Regions from separate parts of the Photobacterium kagoshimensis genome, predicted to be linked through region 3. Evidence: riboswitches for the same ligand, from Rfam matches in the RefSeq annotation. Region 3 holds a riboswitch; each other region holds the start of a gene.
The links. Region 3 has a riboswitch for lysine ahead of L4C35_RS04635 (Na+/H+ antiporter NhaC family protein). Riboswitches for the same ligand answer to the same signal wherever they lie in the genome.
Positions count from the first base shown of each region.

Region 1 (7,190 bases), on a different contig from region 3:
ACTTCGCTTGCCCACATTGCGGCTATAGCATGCAGGAGCTAGAGCCTCGCCTGTTCTCTTTCAATAACCCGGCGGGCGCCTGTGGTACTTGTGATGGACTGGGTGTTCAGCAATATTTTGATCCCGACCGTGTAGTACAGAATGAAGAGCTCAGTCTTTCAGGCGGAGCAATCCGAGGCTGGGATAAACGCAATTTCTATTACTTCCAAATGCTCAACTCTTTAGCTGATCATTATGGCTTCGATGTTGAAAGCCCGTTCAATGACTTACCGAAAAAAATCCAAACCATCATTTTAAATGGTTCAGGCAAAACGGATATTGAGTTTAAGTACATCAATGATCGCGGTGATATCACGGTACGTCGTCATCCCTTTGAGGGGATCCTCAATAATATGGAGCGTCGCTATCGCGAAACAGAATCCAATGCAGTGCGTGAAGAGCTCAGTAAGTTTGTCTCGAAAAAGCCCTGTGCCAGTTGCGATGGCTCTCGCCTTCGCCAGGAAGCCCGTAATGTCTTCATTACCGAAACCACGCTGCCTGAAATCTGTGAGCTCAGTATCCAAGAAGCGCTGACTTTCTTTGAGCAACTCAACCTTGCAGGACAACGCGCCAAAATTGCGGAGAAGATCTTAAAAGAGATCCGCGATCGTTTGTCTTTCTTAGTCAATGTTGGCCTGAATTACCTTAACCTTTCTCGTGGTGCCGATACCCTCTCAGGCGGTGAAGCACAACGTATTCGCTTGGCGAGCCAGATTGGTGCGGGTTTAGTGGGCGTAATGTATGTACTTGATGAACCTTCAATTGGTTTACACCAGCGTGATAACGAGCGTTTACTCAAAACCCTGACTCATCTGCGTGATTTAGGTAATACCGTGATCGTAGTTGAACACGACGAAGATGCGATTCGCGCAGCCGATCATGTGATCGATATTGGTCCAGGCGCTGGCGTTCACGGTGGTCAGATTATTGCCGAAGGCACCATGGAAGATATTCTAAAGGCGCCAGAATCGCTCACTGGCCAATATTTGAGCGGCAAGCAAGCTATCGCGATCCCAGAACATCGCATCCCAATGGATCCAGCCAAGACAGTGAAGCTCCTTGGCGCAAGTGGTAACAATCTTAATAATGTTGACGTAGAAATTCCTGTTGGACTCTTTACCTGTATCACAGGCGTGTCTGGCTCAGGCAAATCAACCCTGATCAATGATACTTTCTTCCGGATTGCTCACCACCAACTTAATGGTGCGACAACGGGAGAAATCGCCCCTTATCGCGAGATCCAAGATCTTGAACATTTCGATAAGGTCATCGATATCGATCAAAGCCCGATTGGCCGTACCCCGCGATCTAATCCCGCGACATATACTGGGATCTTCACGCCAATCCGTGAGCTCTTTGCAGGCACGCAAGAGTCTCGGGCGCGAGGTTATAAGCCAGGTCGATTTAGCTTTAATGTTAAAGGTGGACGCTGTGAAGCCTGCCAAGGTGATGGCGTTATCAAAGTCGAAATGCACTTTTTGCCCGATGTCTATGTGCCGTGTGACATGTGTAAAGGCAAGCGCTATAACCGTGAAACGTTGGAAGTAAAATACAAGGGAAAAACCATTGATGAGGTGTTAGACTTGACCGTCGAAGATGCTCGTCAATTTTTTGACCCCGTTCCTGCGATTGCAAGAAAGCTACAAACTCTGATGGATGTGGGCTTATCCTATATTCGTCTTGGCCAAGCTGCGACAACCTTATCAGGTGGTGAAGCCCAGCGGGTAAAATTGGCACGCGAGCTATCTAAACGCGATACTGGCAAAACATTATATATTCTGGATGAACCGACAACGGGGCTTCACTTCCATGATATCCAACAGCTGCTAGTGGTGCTGCATCGCTTACGCGAACATGGCAATACTATAGTGGTGATCGAGCATAATCTCGATGTCATTAAAACGGCAGATTGGATCATCGATTTAGGCCCAGAAGGCGGCAGTGGTGGCGGTAAAATTATTGCAACTGGCACACCAGAAGAAGTGGCATTAGTCGAAGGCTCACATACCGCACGCTTTTTAAAGCCAATGCTCCCAGCGCTTCAGTAGTCCACTATATAATGTCATAAGCCAAAGCAGGTGATCATTCGATTGCCTGCTTTTGGTTATGACCCTCCACATCGCCTCTTTAAACGATCACTAATGGACGTAAGATGACAGTGCTACATATCCAAGGAACCCGGCTCGCTCAACCAGGGATCAGTAAACCTTTGGTCAAACCTTTTCTCGCGGCCCTTTGTGCGCTGTTTGTGCATGCATTACTCTATTTTCAGCATAACCCTGGCGGTTCAGGGTTAGAGCTTTCCTTTAATGCCACCAGCTGGATGCCTTTTAGCTTTGCGATTGGTGTCGGTTTATTAGAAATCAGTCGTCAACGCATTTGGCGCTATACTCGACTGACGCTTGTACTGTTCGTTTGCTGCATTTTATTATCCATCCCTATGCTCTACAGCAACGCAGACGTTGCAGCAGCCAGTGATCGTATCATTGGGCTATGGGCTGGATTTTTATTCTTTATCGCCCTGCAGCAATTTGCTTTTACCCCTAGCCGTCGTCAACTCATTTTATGGTTCATCTTGCTAGGGATACTGACGCAAACCCTGTTTGGCTGGTATCAATATTTATGGATAGAGCCACAGAATGCCTTTGGTTTTGATCCAAGCAAAAGTCGTCCCCATGGTATTTTCCAGCAACCTAATGTGATGGCAAGTTTCTTGGCGACAGGGTTAGTACTGTCTGGTTATTTACTGGCACGTATGCCAATGTACCGTGGTAAATGGTCTTTCCAGCAACTACTGCTACTGATTACACCAGTCTTGATCATTCCTATTTTGATCGTATTAAGCTCCCGCACTGGCTGGCTTGGCGCAATGATTGGCGTCGCATTACTGATCCCGTACCTAAAACAATTCGCCGCTAAAGCACAGTGGCGGATGTGGTTATTGATGATAGTACTCGGGCTAACGACGTCTTATGCCGTCGAACAATACTCACAAATAGAGACAAATACCGATAAAATCACATTATCAGATGTGCGAAGCACGATAACCCCTCAAGCCATCAACATGTTCAGAAAGGAGCCTCTCACAGGTTATGGCTATGGTACGTTTGAAGTGTCTTATCTCACCCAGACTGCACGTTGGCATCAAGCGGATCCTACACAACCTGCAGGGTTACCCGCACTGGATCACCCACACAATGAGTTAACGTTTTGGGCTGCCGAAGGAGGCATAGTCCCACTGATTGCACTACTGCTCGCGGCTGCCGCTGTTGTATTTAAAATACGTAAAGCTCGTGAAGGTACGCAATTAGCGCTTGTCGCTTTATTTTTCCCAATCACCTTACATACCCAATTAGAGTACCCGTTTTATCACTCGCTGGTGCATTGGGTAATCTTTATCATCCTAATTTATTGGGTAGATAACCTCACCGCCAAATACAATAAAAAACCGCTGAGTTACGTATTAGGGATTAAGGTTACAGCCCTATTAGTGCCGCTACTCGTGAGTAGTTATATGATCACGACGCTCTATTCAGGTCGTATGCTGACAAAGTTTGAAACAACGTTACCGCTAAATATTGATTATTTAATGAAGGTCAATAATCCATGGGCATGGAAGCATCGCTATGAATGGGCGCTGCACCAACCTCAGTTAGAATTAGCGCAAACATTGAATAAGCCAGAGTTAATCGAAGAGTACATTCGTTGGGCAACGGTAAAAGCAAAAACATGGCCACGCGAGCAACTGTATGCCAATTTGATTTTGTCTTATCGCTTATTAGGCGATGAAAACCATGCTGAACAAATCCTTCAAGAGGCTGAGTTTTTATTTCCTAATGGTGATTTTAGTGATGCACTCGCCGTTCAACCTTTGAGTAAGCAGTCGGCTGCAACATCATCAGCAACACCAGCCACCGAATAATCACATTCAACCTTTCTCGGTGATTTCCCCTATAAAAATGGCGACCATAGTGGTCGCCATTTTTAAATCTAAGTTGTACTTGATTATTTCAAGGTACTTTCTAATGCTTTAAGGCATAAGGCAACGTTCTCATTTCTTGCCGCATAACCCATCAAACCAATACGCCACGCTTTACCTGCTAACGCCCCTAGCCCTGCACCGATTTCGAGGTTATACCGAGTCAACAAGGTATTTCTCACCTCAGCATCATTGACGCCTTCAGGAATATAGACCGCATTTAGCTGTGGTAAGCGATGCTCCTCAGCGACAACAAAAGTGATCCCTAGCTGTTCAAGCCCTTCACGCAAAGCGAGGTGCGCATCTTGATGACGCTGCCATGCGTTCTCTAGCCCTTCTTGTTGCAATAGCACTAACGCTTCATGTAAAGCATAAAGACTATTCACAGGGGCGGTATGGTGGTAACTACGCTTACCTTCACCACTCCAGTACCCAAGCACCAAGCTTTGATCAAGAAACCAACTTTGAACAGGGGTCGTACGCGCCTCTATTTTATCGATGGCACGTTGCGAGAATGTCAGTGGTGACAGCCCTGGCACACACGATAAACACTTCTGACTGCCCGAATAAACTGCATCAAGTTGCCACTCATCCACCAGCAGAGGGACGCCACCCAGTGATGTCACGGCATCGACTATGGTTAAGCAATCATGTTGTCGCGCTAATTTAGCAATCGCCTGCGCATCACTCAGTGCGCCTGTCGAGGTTTCAGCATGTACAAACGCAACAATTTTAGCATCTGGATGCTGCCCTAATGTTTGCTCGACCAAATTCGGGTCAACAGGCTCACCCCAGGCGTTATCAACAATAACCGCCTCACCACCACAGCGAATAACGTTCTCACGCATACGATCGCCAAATACGCCATTGCGGCACACAATAACTTTATCACCCGGTTCGACTAAGTTAACAAAACACGCTTCCATGCCTGCACTACCCGGTGCAGAAACTGCAATCGTAAAGCTGTTTTCAGTCTGAAATGCGTACTGCAATAACTGCTTTAACTCATCCATCATCCCGATAAACGTAGGATCTAAGTGACCAACGGTGGGACGACTTAGCGCTTGTAATACTTGTGGGTAAATATCGGAAGGGCCTGGTCCCATGAGGGTACGTTGAGGTGGATAGAAGCTTCCTATTGTCATTGTCATTCTCCTTAGACGGTCTCTGATGCTTATGTTTAGTTATATATCAGAATGAAGTGGGTCGATGTTTATCTTTCACTGAAACACTTATATTAAAGACTGATACCAATTCCATTCATTAACTCGCAACAATGATTTGCTCCTCAATGGAACAGGCTCTAACAAGTTATTTCAATTTTTTTGCATAATCAATCATTGATGTATTGACAACATCATAACAAATCCTATTCAATGGCTATTCAGTTTTTGTTCATCCTGTTGGTATTATCAGCAGGTGAAAACAGAAGAGGAGCGTTACCCAGGTATTTGTTTGGCGGGGCCCCACCCCAATGCCAAACCGAGAGGGGGAGTAACGCCGAGATACGCCCAAGTAGGGGATCGGGCGTATCGGCCTTGAAGGTTGAATCCTTCTGGCTGTCATATTTCACCTTTTGAATGGAATCAAGAAAGGTGCAATATGGGGAGCTTCTGGTTATCGTGATTTCTATCCGCTTACCGTTTGATACTGCTATCTTACCAGCAGCACCTCCCGCTTATTTCATTCGATTCCTATAGTTACGCTGTTTTTAGGAGACATGTTTTGAGCCCGATTTTATCATCAACACCACCTTTAGCACTCACCGTTGCCAAATTTGGTGGTACCAGTGTTGCCGACTACAACGCAATGCAACGTAGTGCCCAGATTGTGGCAAATAGCCCCGCAACACGCTTAGTACTGATCAGTGCCTGCTCTGGAGTCACCAACTTACTGGTAGAGTTATCCCAAGGCATTGCAGATAACGCTCTACGTCAGCTGCGGCTCCAAACCCTGCACGAGACCCACCAATCCGTGCTTGAGCAACTTCAATCTCCTGAAGTCCCTGCCGCTGCTATCCAAGAGCTATTAGACAATATCGCAGTACTTTCAGAGCAAGCCATTGATCAACCCAGTGCAGCAATTACCGATCAACTAGTGGCAAATGGAGAGCTACTTTCGACCCATTTATTTACACAAATCCTTCAAGAGCAAGGTATTGATGCGATTCGATTTGATATTCGTCAAGTCATGCGTACGGATAGTCAATATGGCAAAGCCATTCCCAACCCAACGGCAATTCGTCAACTCAGTAACGATCACCTTCGCAGCCAGTTACAGCATCAGGTTATCGTCAGCCAAGGCTTTATTGGTTCTGATGAAAACAACCACACCACAACCTTAGGCCGTGGTGGCAGTGACTACAGTGCCGCATTAATGGCAGAGGCTATCAAGGCAACCACCTTGGAAATTTGGACCGATGTACCGGGAATGTACACCACAGATCCACGCATTGCCGCCAAAGCGCAACCCATAAAAGAAATCAGCTTTAGCGAAGCCTCTGAAATGGCAAATTTCGGTGCGAAAATTCTTCACCCTTCAACCTTAGTTCCTGCGATACGCCAGCAAATCCCAGTCTTTGTTGGCTCCTCAAAAGCACCAGAGCAAGGGGGGACTTGGATTCGACAAACCGTTAGCGATGCCCCGCTTTTTCGAGCAATAGCACTACGTTGCAACCAAACCATGGTGACGCTTACAAGTCTGAATATGTTCCATGCTTACGGTTTTCTCGCTGAAGTATTTCGCATTTTGGCTGAGCATAAAATTTCGGTCGATTTAATCACCACATCGGAAGTCAGCGTTTCACTAACTCTGGATCAAACCGATACCGCAGGTGGTGCACCGACCCTACCACAAGCGGCGATTGAAGCTCTGAGTGAATGGTGTCGGGTCGAAGTCGAGCAAGGGCTCTGCCTAGTCGCATTGATTGGTAACCAAATGAGCCATACCCAAGGCTTTGTGAGTCAAGTATTCGGCTCTCTCGAACAATATCCGCTTCGTATGGTCTGCTATGGCGCCAGTCCCCACAACCTCTGCTTCTTGATCGATCAAGACAATGCGAAGCCTATCGTGCAACAACTTCACCAGCAATTATTCGAAAGACATTAAGCCTCAGTAATCGATAAAAATAAGAAAGGCACTCCATGAGTGCCTTTCTTGCTTCGTAGGTAGT
Region 1 is NZ_JAKJSO010000017.1:6,872-14,061, reverse strand. It holds gene uvrA (excinuclease ABC subunit UvrA) at 1-2,087, shown strand, start outside; gene L4C35_RS16150 (PglL family O-oligosaccharyltransferase) at 2,192-3,961, shown strand; gene L4C35_RS16145 (pyridoxal-phosphate-dependent aminotransferase family protein) at 4,045-5,163, opposite strand; lysine riboswitch at 5,440-5,639, shown strand; gene lysC (lysine-sensitive aspartokinase 3) at 5,753-7,126, shown strand.
Region 1: it holds a riboswitch for lysine, as region 3 does, so the genes downstream of both, lysC (lysine-sensitive aspartokinase 3) here and L4C35_RS04635 (Na+/H+ antiporter NhaC family protein) in region 3, are expected to answer to the same signal.

Region 2 (7,190 bases), on a different contig from region 3:
CAGTAAAGACTTCAAAAGCATGTTAACCGATGTTAGCTTTTCACTCAGTAACATACTCGGTGAAGCGGGGATCAGTGCTGCCATCCAGCCTTTGTACTTACCTGGCGGTATCTTAGTCTTTGTTGCTCTGCTTGCGGTATTGCTGCAATCACGCCAAGTCAGCCCACTGATTAAAGCCTTTGGTGAATCAAGTAAGACCTTAATTGGTGCAGGGTTTGTACTGATCTTTACTATTCCTATGGTGCGAATTTTCATTAACTCAGGCGTTAACGGTGCTGATTTAGCCAGTATGCCTGTAACCACTGCTAATTTTGCATCTGGCTTAGTGGGTGAATTCTTTCCAGCCCTTAGCGCAACAATCGGAGCGTTAGGTGCCTTCATTGCGGGATCAAATACCGTATCGAATATGATGTTCAGCCAGTTCCAATTTGAAGTGGCGCAGACGCTAAGTATCTCAAGTGCGGCCGTGGTTGCCTTGCAAGCGGTAGGTGCGGCAGCGGGTAATATGATTGCGATTCACAACGTGGTTGCCGCATCTGCGACTGTGGGTTTGTTAGGTCGTGAAGGGGCAACTTTACGCAAAACCATTATCCCAACGTTCTACTACCTTGTGATGACTGGTGTGATTGGTTTGATCATCATTTATGGCTTCGGTATAGGTGATGTGCTACTAGCCAGTAGTTCGTAAAAACCTTATATCAGGCTAAATCCTTGAGACTAAAATAAGCCAAGAAAGGGACTTCTTGGCTTCTCTTGTATTCCTTTGCTTATTTCGGTTCTGCTCCCTGCTGTGGCTCTTAGTTGTCACGCAGTCATTCCCCCATACCCGCCGCGTCTACCATCCAAGACACAGACACAAAGTTTCGCCAACTATACTCAAACCACCTTGTAGCCATTAGGAATGAATGTGGTGATTGAATCGCTTCCTACTTTTGTCGGATTGGCCACAGTTATCAGTCTTTCAGCACTGGCTGCTGTGCTGTTCACTACCCTCATCCACTATGCTGTTCACCCTGCCCGTACCGATGAAAATGCGCAATTATGCTCTACACTCTCGACACGGTTAGGCGCTATTCAAGCCTTCATTCTTGCCTTAGCTTTTAATTCTGTTTTTTCCGAATATAACGAATTACGCGAATCAATTGATCAAGAAGCCATGGTGATCTCTTTGGTATTAGAAGATTTAAGTGAAGAGTTACCCACCGAACATGCCCTTCCAAGCATCGCCACTCTCGCCAACTATGTTTACGCTGTTATTGAAGAAGATTGGATAACTAAAGATCCATTAGCAAACAGCCTTACCGCAGATCTCGCTCTATATGACTTACGCCGCATGCTAGATGCCATTCCGCGTACCCCTGACATTGTTGAAACAACAAATGAAATAGACAAACTACTTGATGAAATAGAACGGCTACGCATGCAACGCTTATTTGATTACGATGATGACCTACCCCCTTTATTTTGGATTATGGTGATCGGTCTTTTTTTTCTTGCTCTGATACCGTTGAGCTACTTTAAACCGAGTAAGATTAGTTCGTTTTATCTTTCAGCTTTTGGTGCAGCGACAGGAATGGTGATGTACGCGATTTTAATTTATTCACAACCCTTCCAAACAAGCTTAACTGTTGGTAATCAACCTTTTAGTCAAATACTAAACGCAATAGAAAATGAATATTCAGCCCTAAAACAAATCTCGGAAGATCCAGACGATCTTCGCCTACCCAAAGTAAAATCAATGCAGGTAACCCCATACCCAAGAGAACGCTAAATTAGCTGTTTTTCAACCACGCGCGAATTTTCGGATTCGATAAACCACGGTACAACAACAAAGAAAACAAGATCATCGTACACCCTACTACCTTAGTGGCGGGCATGGCTTCTTTGTACCATAGGATACTGAGTAGTACGGTCCAGATCGGCTCTAAGATCATGATGATCGCAGCATTGGCAGCCGTAACCCGTTGCTGACCCATGGTTTGGGTTAGGTAACGTAAACTAGTCGCAAATAGCACACTGAGTGCAAACCAGCCCCATATCACCGATGGGATCGTAGCAGGCCAAGTCTCCACCGATAATGAGAGTATTAGCCCTAGCACACCTGTCACGAATAGTTGAATACAGGTTAGCAACATCACAGGCATACGCTGCGCAAAGCGACTATTAAAGTTAAAGTGCAATGCCAAAAAGAAAGCAGCAAGTAAGAACCACAACTGGCTAATAGATCCCTGCCAACCTTGAGAAAGTGACAGCAACATTAAACCAACGATAGCAAAAGGTAACGATAACCAAAACTCTCGAACAGGTTTGTGCTTAAAGAGCACCCACGCCACTAGCGGTGCAAGCAATACCGAAAGGCTCATAATAAAAGCCCCTTCCCCTAAGGTATCGCTAATTGAAATGGCATAAATCCAACACAGCAGTGCCCCACCAAGCAAACAGCCTACCGACATAGAACGCAGGACATCGCCAATCGCGACAGCTTTAAAATGCTTCACACAAAAGGGAAGTAATATTAATGATGCCGCTAAAAAACGTAGCCCCATAAAACCAAATGGCGGCAGGCCTTGGATCACTTCTTTTGAAAAGATCCAACCAGCAGAAGCACAAAACGTTGTAAAAAGCAGTAAAAACTCAGCGCGTCTTTCAAGTGTCATTAAATGGTTTATCTCATACAAAAAAAGCGTCACGAGGAATAACGCGCATTGTATGATGATTTGGTAAAAACACGATTAGTTTCACGATGAACCGAGTGATTAATCACAAAGATCATCACATTTTATGCCTCTGAACATTCACGCTGAATACCCAAATATCTTGTGATCAGTTTACATGCCAGGAAAAGTCTCACTGCGCATAAACTTTATACATTGCGACGACATTTCACTTGCTATATTTGAAGGTATAGACGTATTCCAAAACGGTTTAGTGCATCTATCCTTAATTTTGTATTTTCATCTCATCATGTTTTAGCCTTATACGGCAGCCTAGTTTTTCACTCGCCTTCATAGCAAAATATTGTACAACTAACATTAAGGCCGTCACTAATGACGTAATCAGTAAGATAATAGCTATATCACTGCCAAAAAGGGATGATATCTCATAAAGTAACCCCATTACGGACAACACTAAGTACGCAAAAAACAGGCTAATAAACAAATGAAATAATAGCGCTTTCAACCTAGTATCAAAATCCATAATAGATGAACGCTTATAGCCAGAGTAATACCCCGTTATCATCACTGGTAGAATGAGGCTCAGGAAAGAATTTGAGCTTGATTCTATGCCTAAAAAAGTCGCGATCACTCCCCAAATAATGCCAGATACTATCGACACAGCTAGCAATAGGAACCCCACCCTCACCCAACTAGATTCAGGCTGATTAATGTGTGTATCAACGTCAAGTTCACTCATCTTTATTTCTCTACTCTTATTTATGAAATAATTAGAGCGGTATTAAACCAATTGAATATGATTAACACTAACCGATTTTTGCTCACTCACTCCTAAATATGAAAATTCGCTTTTCAATCTGTTACACACTTTTCAATCTGTTACACAATATAGGGCTCGGCCAATGCCACCTAAGCACGCCTGTTATGTGTAAACGTCATGTCTGCACTTTAGTCGATACAATGCAAATTATGCATACCATTCCTGAGTTTTATTCATTTGTTTCATTAACTAGGTTTCTTTAATATCCGCGCCTCGCAATTTCGCGTATGAGGCACTGATGTTTTCACAATCACTTTTTGCGCAGTTAACCCGTATGGTTTTACTGCTCATCATTACTCTTATTGGCGTTCATCATTGTCAGCCTTTGTTAGATGCACTTGCACAACATGCTGTTCATGCAGGTTGCCATCAATCAAACTCGGATTCACATACAGAGCACCACTAATGAGTATTTTTCGTTTTCCACTTTTAGTATGGATGGGAATAGGGACATTAATTTTTAGCCTTGGGATTAGGCAGTCATTTGGTATCTTCATGATGCCAATCTCAGATACATTTCAAACTGGCCGTGAGTTCTTTAGCTTTGCGATTGCCCTGCAAAACCTTCTATTTGGCATGTTCCAACCTTTTGTTGGCATGGCATCGGATCGCTGGGGACCACGACGTATCATCATGTTAGGTGCTGTTGCCTACGGCGCTGGCTTGTATCTCACGTCAATCGCGACTGAGCCAAGCATCTTGTATGTCACTATTGGTATGTTGGTGGGTTTAGGTTTAAGTGCTACTAGCTACGTGATCGTACTGGGGGCTATCGCACGCGTAGTACCTGCAGAGCACACAGCAAAAGCCTTTGGCTTAACGACCTCGGCAGGCTCGTTTGGTATGTTTGCGGTGATCCCAGGCGCGCAATCGCTATTAACCCATTTTGATTGGCAAACCGCATTACAAATTTTTGCCTTAGCTTGCTGTTTAATGATCGCTTTCGCGAGCTTTATGAAAACAGAAAGTGCTAACAGTAAAGGCGTGGTTGAAGATCCACAAACACTGAAACAGGCCCTGTCTGAAGCCTTCAGTCACAAGGGCTATTGGCTGATTCATGCGGGTTTCTTCGTATGTGGTTTCCACGTCATGTTTATTGCGACTCACCTGCCTAGCTATCTGGCTGATAAAGGTTTACCCGGTAATATTGCCGCGATGGCACTTGCCTATGTGGGTATTTTCAATATCTTCGGTTCGTACTTTTGGGGCGTGATGGGCGATAAATTTGATAAACGTTATGTGATGACTTCACTGTACCTTGTTCGTACTGTGGTTATTGCAGCCTTTGTCACTTTACCTGTGACTGAACACACCGCTGCTATCTTTGGTGGCGCCATTGGTTTTTGTTGGTTAGGTACAGTGCCATTAACATCTGGTTTAGTTCGTCAGATCTTCGGCGCACGCTACCTATCCACCTTGTACGGCTTGGTTTTCTTTACTCACCAAGTAGGCAGTTTCTTAGGTGCTTGGGTGGGTGGTCGTATTTACGACTATTACGGTTCATACGAGCCTATCTGGTGGTCGACGGTAGTATTAGCTTTCGTGGCGGCATTGCTTCACTTACCCATAAACTGTAAACCTGTTGCTCGCCTTCAAGCTGTATATGGCTAATATTTTTACAGATTGAACAATATTAAGCACTTGGCTGCATAATAATTTATGCAGCCAACATTTATTCAGCTTCATTTTCGTCTTCACTCACGCCCCTTTCACAACAACTCTGCGCACACTTTGTTGCTAAAAAGTACCTAAGTTATTCACAAAACGAACAATTCCCAATCGTCTATTTGATATATTTATCATCACAATCAAAAAAATTGCATTTAACTGTGAATAAAGCTGATTATTTGATGACTAAAATATTCAACCACATATAATACCAACACAAGGCATTTCATTGGTATAATGGAATTTGCCAACCCTAAAGTAGAGGCGCGCTGCCTAAGAGTATCCGAGCGGAGGGTGATTCCGTTGATGCCGGAGAAAGGAGCCAGCGCCGAAGTGACTGTTGCTATCAATCTCAGTCGCTGGGTCTGTGCCGAACAGGTACAGAACTGCCATAGGTTTTTACTATGGAGCGCTGCCAGAAGGGGTAACAAGTGATCGTTATTATGCTTCTTAGTTACTCGTCCTTTCGGTAGATCTCCACCTTATATGTTGTAGGTGAACTGAGATCATGAACCTTTTTGATTTTTCGGACTCTCTTTGGTCCGTATTGCCCGCTATGATTGCGGTCATTCTTGCTGTATCCACGCGCCGTGTTTTGCTGTCTCTCGGTACTGGTATTGCAGCGGGTGCATTAATGCTTAATCATTACTCACCGCTAGATGCCCTCCACTATTTAACAGACAAAGTCTTAGCCATTGTGTGGAGTAACGGTTCGCTAAATGGCGACAACGTGAATATGATTATCTTCATGTTATTGCTTGGGGCGCTAATTAGCTTAATGAGTGTCTCGGGCGCAACACAAGCTTTTGCCGATTGGGCATCGGTACGCTGTAAAGACCGCCGCAGTGCTAAGTCTCTTACTGGCTTAATGGTATTTGTTTTCTTTATCGATGATTTCTTCCACAGCCTGTCTGTTGGTGCAATTTGTCGCCCTGTGACAGACCGCTTCCAAATCTCCCGCGCTAAACTTGCTTACTTACTTGATTCTACCGCTGCTCCTGTTTGTGTTCTTATGCCTATCTCATCTTGGGGTGCGTACATCATCGCGCTTGTCGGTGGCATCATGGTGGCACATAACGTAACAGACCAAAGTCCTATCGCTGCATTTGTCGAAATGATGCCAATGAACCTGTACGCGGTATTTACCTTAGTTATGGTTGTGTGCGTTATTTTCTTCCAGCTAGATATCGGCCCTATGCGTAAGCACGAAGCTTGGGCGTTAGAAGGCAAACTTTGGGATGAATCACAAGGTAAACCAACGGGCCTAGATGTTGAAGTACCTGAAGATGCTAAAGGCGGCATGATTGATATGGTATTGCCGATCTTCACGCTAACCGCTGCCACTGTCTTTTTCATGGTGCAATCTGGCGCAGCAGTACTTGCTGATAAGGGTGAAGTATTTAGTGTTATCGGTTCATTTGAAAATACTAATGTTGGCTCGTCACTGGTCTACGGTGCGATTTGTAGCTTAGTGGTTTCAATTGGTTTAGCACTACGCTTAAAAATGAGTGCAAACACTTGGCTAAAAGCTGCACCGCAAGGTATCTCTGCGATGATGCCTGCGATTGTTATTTTATTCTTCGCATGGACCATTGGTGCCGTTGTACGTGACATGCAAACCGGTATTTACTTAGCATCAATGGCTAACGGCAATTTACCTATCGAGCTATTACCTGCGCTGGTTTTTGTTTTATCTTGTGCTATGGCGTTTGCAACAGGTACAAGCTGGGGTACGTTCGGTATCATGCTGCCACTAGCAGGTGATATTGCAGCTGCAAGTGACATTGCGATGCTACTTCCAATGCTGTCTGCGGTGCTTGCTGGTGCGGTATTTGGTGACCATAGCTCCCCTATTTCCAGTACCAGTATCCTTTCTGCTACAGGTGCAGGTTGTCACCACATGGATCACGTCATGACACAGCTGCCATACGCATGTTCTGTCGCGTTTGGCGCACTACTGGGCTACCTTGCTATCGGTTACACCCAGTCTGCATGGATTGGTGTAGGCGTGAGTGGCTTATGGTTCT
Region 2 is NZ_JAKJSO010000008.1:462,371-469,560, forward strand. It holds gene L4C35_RS02630 (L-lactate permease) at 1-688, shown strand, start outside; gene L4C35_RS02635 (bestrophin-like domain) at 908-1,771, shown strand; gene L4C35_RS02640 (DMT family transporter) at 1,773-2,657, opposite strand; gene L4C35_RS02645 (hypothetical protein) at 2,941-3,414, opposite strand; gene L4C35_RS02650 (hypothetical protein) at 3,734-3,901, shown strand; gene L4C35_RS02655 (MFS transporter) at 3,901-5,106, shown strand; lysine riboswitch at 5,415-5,586, shown strand; gene L4C35_RS02660 (Na+/H+ antiporter NhaC family protein) at 5,672-7,190, shown strand, end outside.
Region 2: it holds a riboswitch for lysine, as region 3 does, so the genes downstream of both, L4C35_RS02660 (Na+/H+ antiporter NhaC family protein) here and L4C35_RS04635 (Na+/H+ antiporter NhaC family protein) in region 3, are expected to answer to the same signal.

Region 3 (7,190 bases):
AAAGTACGGGGCGGAACACATAGTACTCGCACTGGACGTCAACATAGATAAGGCAGGTAACCGTCATGTGGCAGTTTCTGGCTGGCAGGAAGATTCAGGGGTGAGTATCGAAGCGCTGATTGAGGACTTTTTAACGGTCGGCTTACAACATGTACTGTGCACCGATATTTCCCGAGATGGCACGCTTGTAGGCTCGAATGTCGACCTCTATGTCGATTTATGCGCGCAATACCCACAAATCCAATTTCAGTCATCAGGCGGCATTGGCAGCCTGAATGATATTGCGGCTTTAAAAGGCAGTGGCGTGGCAGGTGTCATTGTCGGCCGTGCACTGCTCGATGGTAAATTCACCGCCGATGATGCCTTCCAATGTTGGGCAAACTAAACAAGGAGTAAGCAACATGCTAGCAAAACGTATCGTACCTTGTTTAGATGTACGTGATGGCCAAGTGGTGAAAGGGGTGCAGTTTCGTAATCACGAAATCATTGGCGACATAGTGCCCCTCGCCAAACGCTATGCTGAAGAAGGCGCCGATGAGTTGGTCTTTTATGATATTACCGCATCTAGCGATGGTCGAGTGGTCGATAAAAGCTGGGTGGCACGCGTGGCCGAAGTCATTGATATTCCATTCTGTGTCGCTGGTGGGATCAAATCAGCTGATGATGCCAGCCGTATATTACAATTCGGTGCCGATAAAGTATCGATTAACTCCCCCGCACTCGCTAAACCTGAATTGATCACTGAACTTGCCGATAAATTTGGGGTGCAATGTATCGTGGTCGGGATTGATTCTTACTTTGATGCCGAAACCGATAAATACCAGGTGTACCAATTTACTGGTGATGAAAAACGTACCAAAGCCACCCAGTGGGAAACCCGTGACTGGGTACAAGAGGTGCAACGCCGCGGCGCGGGTGAAATCGTGTTGAACATGATGAACCAAGATGGCGTTCGTAATGGCTATGATCTTACACAACTCAACATGGTGCGTGAGGTTTGTAAAGTGCCATTAATCGCCTCTGGCGGCGCGGGTGAAATGGTGCACTTTGCCGATGCTTTCAAGCAAGCCAACGTAGATGGCGCACTTGCCGCTTCAGTCTTTCACAAACAAATCATCAATATTGGCGAGCTGAAGCAGTACCTTAAAGAACAAGCAGTGGAGATCCGACTATGAATGCAGCCTCGACGTTAGATTTAAATAACGCAATTAATTGGGAAAAAGTCGACGGATTAATTCCGGCTATCGTACAAGATAACACCAGCGGCCAAGTGCTCATGCTGGGGTACATGAATACTGAAGCCCTCGCTAAAACACTAGAAACAAGCCAAGTTACCTTCTGGTCTCGCACTAAATCACGCTTATGGACTAAAGGGGAAACATCAGGCAACGTACTTGAGCTCAAGAGCATCGATCTCGATTGCGACCAAGATACCCTATTGGTAAAAGTGAATCCTGTGGGCCCAACCTGCCACTTAGGAACACAAACGTGCTTTGATAATAAAAATGGCATACCCGCAGAGCAGCCTGCTTTGGTGTTTCTTCATCAACTTGAGCAGGTCTTGGCAAGTCGTAAAGATAGTGATCCCGAGTCGTCTTACACTGCCAGTTTATACGCCCGTGGCACCAAACGTATTTCGCAAAAAGTGGGCGAAGAAGGCGTTGAAGTCGCGCTTGCGGCAACGTCGGGTGACAAAGCGGAGTTAGTCAATGAATCTGCTGATTTGCTTTATCACTTAATTGTATTGTTGCAAGACCAAGGTTTATCACTGGCAGACATTACTAAACGTTTAGAAGAGCGCCACAATAAGTAACAAAAATGAAGATAAACGCACCTTTGAATATTAAATAGCAAAAAGCCCGCAACTAAATGACGTCCAACGATTGGGAGTCTGTTGCGGGCTTTTTATTAAATCATGTCATCTGAAGTGATTAACGGCCTAACGCTTCTTTATAGTGTCTACGGCATACAGATACATAGCGATCATTGCCACCAATAACCACTTGATCGCCATCGGCAATTGCACGACCGGTTTCATCTTGGCGAATCACCATATTGGCTTTACGGCCACAGTGGCAAATTGTTTTTAACTCAACCAATTTATCAGCCCAAGATAATAAGTAGCGACTACCTTCAAATAACTCACCACGAAAATCACTACGCAAACCATAGCATAATACAGGTATATGTAATTTATCGACGACTTCGGTTAATTGATATACTTGTTCTTTACTCAAAAATTGGCATTCATCAATCAATACACAGTCGATACGCTGACCATCATGAATCGTCGCAATGCGATCAAATAAGTTATCATCGCTGGTAAAAAGCTCAGCTTCTTCTTGCAAACCAATACGCGATGTTACTTTTCCTTTACCAAAACGATCATCAATTGCCGCAGTGAAAATAACGGGGGTCATACCACGTTCGCGATAATTAAATGAAGATTGAAGTAACGTGGTCGATTTACCTGCGTTCATCGCAGAGTAATAAAAGTACATCTGGGCCATGAGGCTTCCCTAGTCATCTGGGTAAAGAAAGTGCGGGCGAGATGCTACATAAAATATGATCACAATTAAAGTAACACTCGCCGATAGACATAAGTTTTTGCGACTTTAGGCCAATGCCATTCATTAGCTAAGCAAAATATTGTGCAAAAAAAAACAGCACATCACTGTGCTGGTTTTTAATTAATCAAACTGTTAGCTGTACTTAATGACAACTGACACCTTATCACTGAAATCTAATACTACACATTCACTGGCGATGATAAACGGCGGCGAGATAGCCAACCTAACACTGCACAAACCACAATGAAGGCTAATGTAGCAGCAAGGAAAGAAACCGCTAGAGAATCAGTAAAGCCAAGAACAAGGAAACCAACTGCGGCAACCAGAGCAACTGAAAGTGAATATGGTAACTGAGTTTGTACGTGATCAATGTGGTGACAACGCGCCCCCGTTGAAGACAAGATCGTTGTATCTGAAATTGGAGAACAGTGATCACCAAATACAGACCCCGCTAATACAGCGGCTAACATTGGTAGCATAAGCGCAATATCTGTTGCTCCAGCCAAATCACCTGCAATTGGCAGCATAATGCCAAACGTCCCCCAAGAGGTCCCCGTCGAGAATGCCATCACACCAGCAAGCGCAAATAAGATAACAGGCAGTAGCATTGGGTTTACATTACCTTGAACCAATGTAGAAAGGTATTTACCTGTCTCCATATCGCCGATTACGCTACCAATACTCCAAGCGAATAACAGAATAAGAATTGCACCAAACATAGATTTAGCACCAATCCATAAAGTGCTCGCGACATCTGAGGCTGGAATACGTTGACGGATAACAGGAATTAACGCAAAAATCAGACCGATAGCACCACCGTAGCATAACGATGCGCCCACATCGGTATTTTCAAATGCACCTAATAAGTTAAATGCAATACCGTCTGCTGCAAGTGCTTGGTAGCCTGTAAAGATCAAAAAGAAGAAGGTTGCCACAATCAGTGCAATAATAGGCAGTACCAAATCCGAAACACGGCCATTGGTACTTTCTTCAATTTCTAATTCATCATTAAGGTCTTTCGCTTTCTTATCGTCATCACCCTCATCAAAACCATGACCACGGCTCGCTTCTAATTCATGTTTAAGCATTGGACCCACATCAATTTGGAACCAAGACACAACAAACACCATCAGCAAAGCAAAGACAGCATAAAAATTCATTGGTGCTAATTGCATAAATGCGCTTAATGCTGAATATTCAGTAACACCGTGTGAAACTAAAATACCACCGATAATCGTAATAATGTATGCCCCCCAGCTTGATGCTGGCATAAGAACACACATAGGCGCTGCTGTAGAATCAAGGATATAAGCCAGCTTCGCACGTGAAACATAGTAACGATCAGTGACAGGACGAGCAATTGCCCCCACAGCTAGGCTATTAAAATAGTCGTCTACAAAAATGAATACGCCTAAAAATGCAGCAAGAAGCTTAGAACCACGTTTAGTCTTAATGCGTGTTTGCGCCCATTCGGCAAAAGCACGCGTACCGCCCGACAAGGTTAACAATGCGGTTGTCATTCCTAATAAGATAAGGAAAGCAACAATGCTCATATTCCAGCTATTTATTGCACCATCATCGATGAATAAACCTTTAACCGTTGTTCCAATGTAACTTGCTGAATGTGTGAATGAAAAGTCTGTTAGTAATAGTGCACCTAGGGCAACACCCATACCAAGCGAAAGTAAAACGCGACGCGTTAAAATCGCTAAACCTAATGCCACCAATGGGGGCAATAACGAAATGGAGGAATTTGAAAAATCTACAATATTCATGATCTCTACTACAACCGATCCTGGTTGGAGATCTACTGCTGACACAAGTGTGCCATGATGAGATGCCTATATAGAGAGTAGAAAACTCCCTGACCCCACAGTAGCGCTCCATAGTTAATGTAATTATATACTATGGCAGTGTTGACCCTATTCGATGACAACCCCAGCAAGAAGGTTTGACAGCCCTTTCTCACTTCGGCATTGGCTCCTTTCATTTGCTATCAACGGAATCACCTCCAGCAAATTACTTATAGACAATGCACCTCTACCCTTTAGAAGGTACAAACCATTCTACGGAATCAAACCAAAGATGCAATAAGTTAGCGTGCATTTTTTAACATAAACAGTGAATAATTTTACCATCAAGCTCAAAAAACGAACAACCCCATGGCGTGTTTTGTAAGTAATAGTGCCATGTTTGGAATTTCCTCTATTATTCATTCAATTTTATAGCTGGGTCACATTTACTTTAAAACAACATAAAACTAATTACTAAAAAGCGTAAAAAACCTAAAATTAATAATTATTAATAACTTTAATTAATAATTTGTTTGGCAAATTAGAGATGAAGTATTACTATTGCATTTATTAACACTTGACTGCTATTCTTATTTCAAGCCAGTTTAAATGAACAGGAAATAAAAAATGTCTGACGCATTAAAAGCACTATTAAACCTACGTAGCCTTCGCGCTCTTGCTCGTGAATATACTCTAGAGCAACTTCAAGAAGGTCTTGAGAAACTTCAAACAGTCGTTGCTGAGCGTGAAGAATCTGAAGCTGAAGAAATTGCAAAAGAAAAAGAACGCACAGAGAAACTAAACCAATACCGTGAAATGCTTCTAGCAGACGGTATCGACCCAGAAGAACTATTGGGTTCTCTAGCTGGTGCTAAAGCGCCAAAAGCAAAACGTGCTGCACGTCCTGCTAAATATAAATTCGTTGACGAAAACGGCGAAGAAAAAACATGGACAGGTCAAGGCCGTACACCTTCAGCACTTAAAACTGCACTAGACCAAGGTCGCTCTCTAGAAGAATTCGAAATTTAATTTCTTATTCTTGATAAAAGCCCAGCATTGTCTGGGTTTTTTTATGTCTGAGGATCCAATATGTTCGCTTTCTCTCAAGTCCTCCCCCTCTATCACCTAATTCCCCACCACCGCCAAGCTCAAAAGAATTGCAATTAGCTGCTCGGCTCGTTAAAAATGTAGGGGGAAAGTATTGTTAACTCGATTATTAATGCAATAACCCATCCAAGATGAATGTTCTACCGATACAAGTTTCAATTCGAATTGATGATAATCATCTTAAAAGCTATCCCTAATACGTATTTTTTCGAAATGAACTTCAACTTAGTGAACCCGCTCACGCTATTGATAAACATAACAAAAAAGCCAGAGCAACGGGCTCTGGCTTTCAAGTATATACACAATATTCTTAACGAATGCGGTCAGCTAAATGGCTTACAGCAAGCGCGAAATAATGAGAACGATTCCATTTAAGCAAGGTTTGATAATTACCATAAATGAGATAAGCACGGCCATGTTGATCATCTGGCTGTATCAACCAAGCATCAATATCAACATTTGGTAAAGCACTACCATCTAACTTACGTACACCTAAATCTTGCCACTCAGATAATGTTTTCGCTTTGTCTAATTGCACGCCTTTTAGGCTTTCAGGTACGTTCGGTATGCTAACCTGTCGCCCCCAAGTATAGGCATCATCCCAACCAGACTTACTCAGATAATTAGCGGCAGACGCAAAGACATCGGCTTGGGTATTCCAAATATCTACTCGTCCGTCATTATTGCCATCAACGGCAAAAGTTAAAAAAGACGTCGGCATAAACTGAGGTTGCCCCATAGCACCAGCCCACGAACCTTTCATATCTTTAGCTGTGATATGACCTTCATCTAAAATTTGTAAAGCCGCCATCACTTGTTTGCGGAAAAATGCTTCACGACGTCCTTCATAAGCCAAGGTTGAAAGTGCTTCGACCACATTATAATTACCCATTAAACGGCCGAAATTACTTTCCACCCCCCAAAGTGCAACAATAAAACGCGGCTGAACACCATATTTTGCCCCTATAGCTTCAAGCGTTTTTCTATGCTTTTGGTAAAGCTGATTCGCTTGCTTAACTTTCCAATCTGGCACAGCACGTGGAATATACTCATCCAGGGTGAGTTTTTTCTCTGGCTGATTCTTATCGGCTTTAACAGCGCGTTCGGTAAAAGTGATTCCGTCAAAAGCAGCGGCAATAGTGTTGTCGCTAATCCCCGACTCTTTTGCCTCCGTTTTTAAGCTTTCAACGTATCTATCAAATCCTTCATCTGCAAAAGCTGCGGTGGATGTTCCTATTCCAATGGCCACTAAGACCGAAATCAAACGCTTATACATATAAACCTTAAGACTTTATAGCCGCCTTGGCTGCTTTGTATTCATCTAATAAATTAGTCACTGGAGGTGGTAATTGTAAATAAAAACCGACAGTGGCTAAATCTGATTTCACTTTTTCGATATCCGCGCCCGCTAATTTGCGATCACCCGCTAACTTCACCACCATAACCAGTTGTGGTGTACCAAATGTTGCGAGTAACGTTTCAGGTACCGCTGAGAAGTCGTCCTTCTTAATAACATATAGATACGTATTTTCTTTCTTTGGACTTTTATAGATTGAACAAAACATTTTGCTACCTGTTAGTTACGCTCTTAATAACATCTGACCTTATAAGTTAGATTTCATTCCCCACCAGAAGGAATCTTTTTACTGACCAGATGAGAGCTTTGTCTGAATTTACAACGCTAGAGCAAGGATAGCTTGCCGATAAACAGTTTGGAATA
Region 3 is NZ_JAKJSO010000009.1:277,374-284,563, reverse strand. It holds gene hisA (1-(5-phosphoribosyl)-5-[(5-phosphoribosylamino)methylideneamino]imidazole-4-carboxamide isomerase) at 1-385, shown strand, start outside; gene hisF (imidazole glycerol phosphate synthase subunit HisF) at 402-1,175, shown strand; gene hisIE (bifunctional phosphoribosyl-AMP cyclohydrolase/phosphoribosyl-ATP diphosphatase HisIE) at 1,172-1,813, shown strand; gene L4C35_RS04640 (thymidine kinase) at 1,932-2,510, opposite strand; gene L4C35_RS04635 (Na+/H+ antiporter NhaC family protein) at 2,750-4,345, opposite strand; lysine riboswitch at 4,439-4,621, opposite strand; gene L4C35_RS04630 (H-NS family histone-like protein) at 4,991-5,392, shown strand; gene L4C35_RS04625 (lytic murein transglycosylase) at 5,781-6,746, opposite strand; gene L4C35_RS04620 (YcgL domain-containing protein) at 6,754-7,035, opposite strand.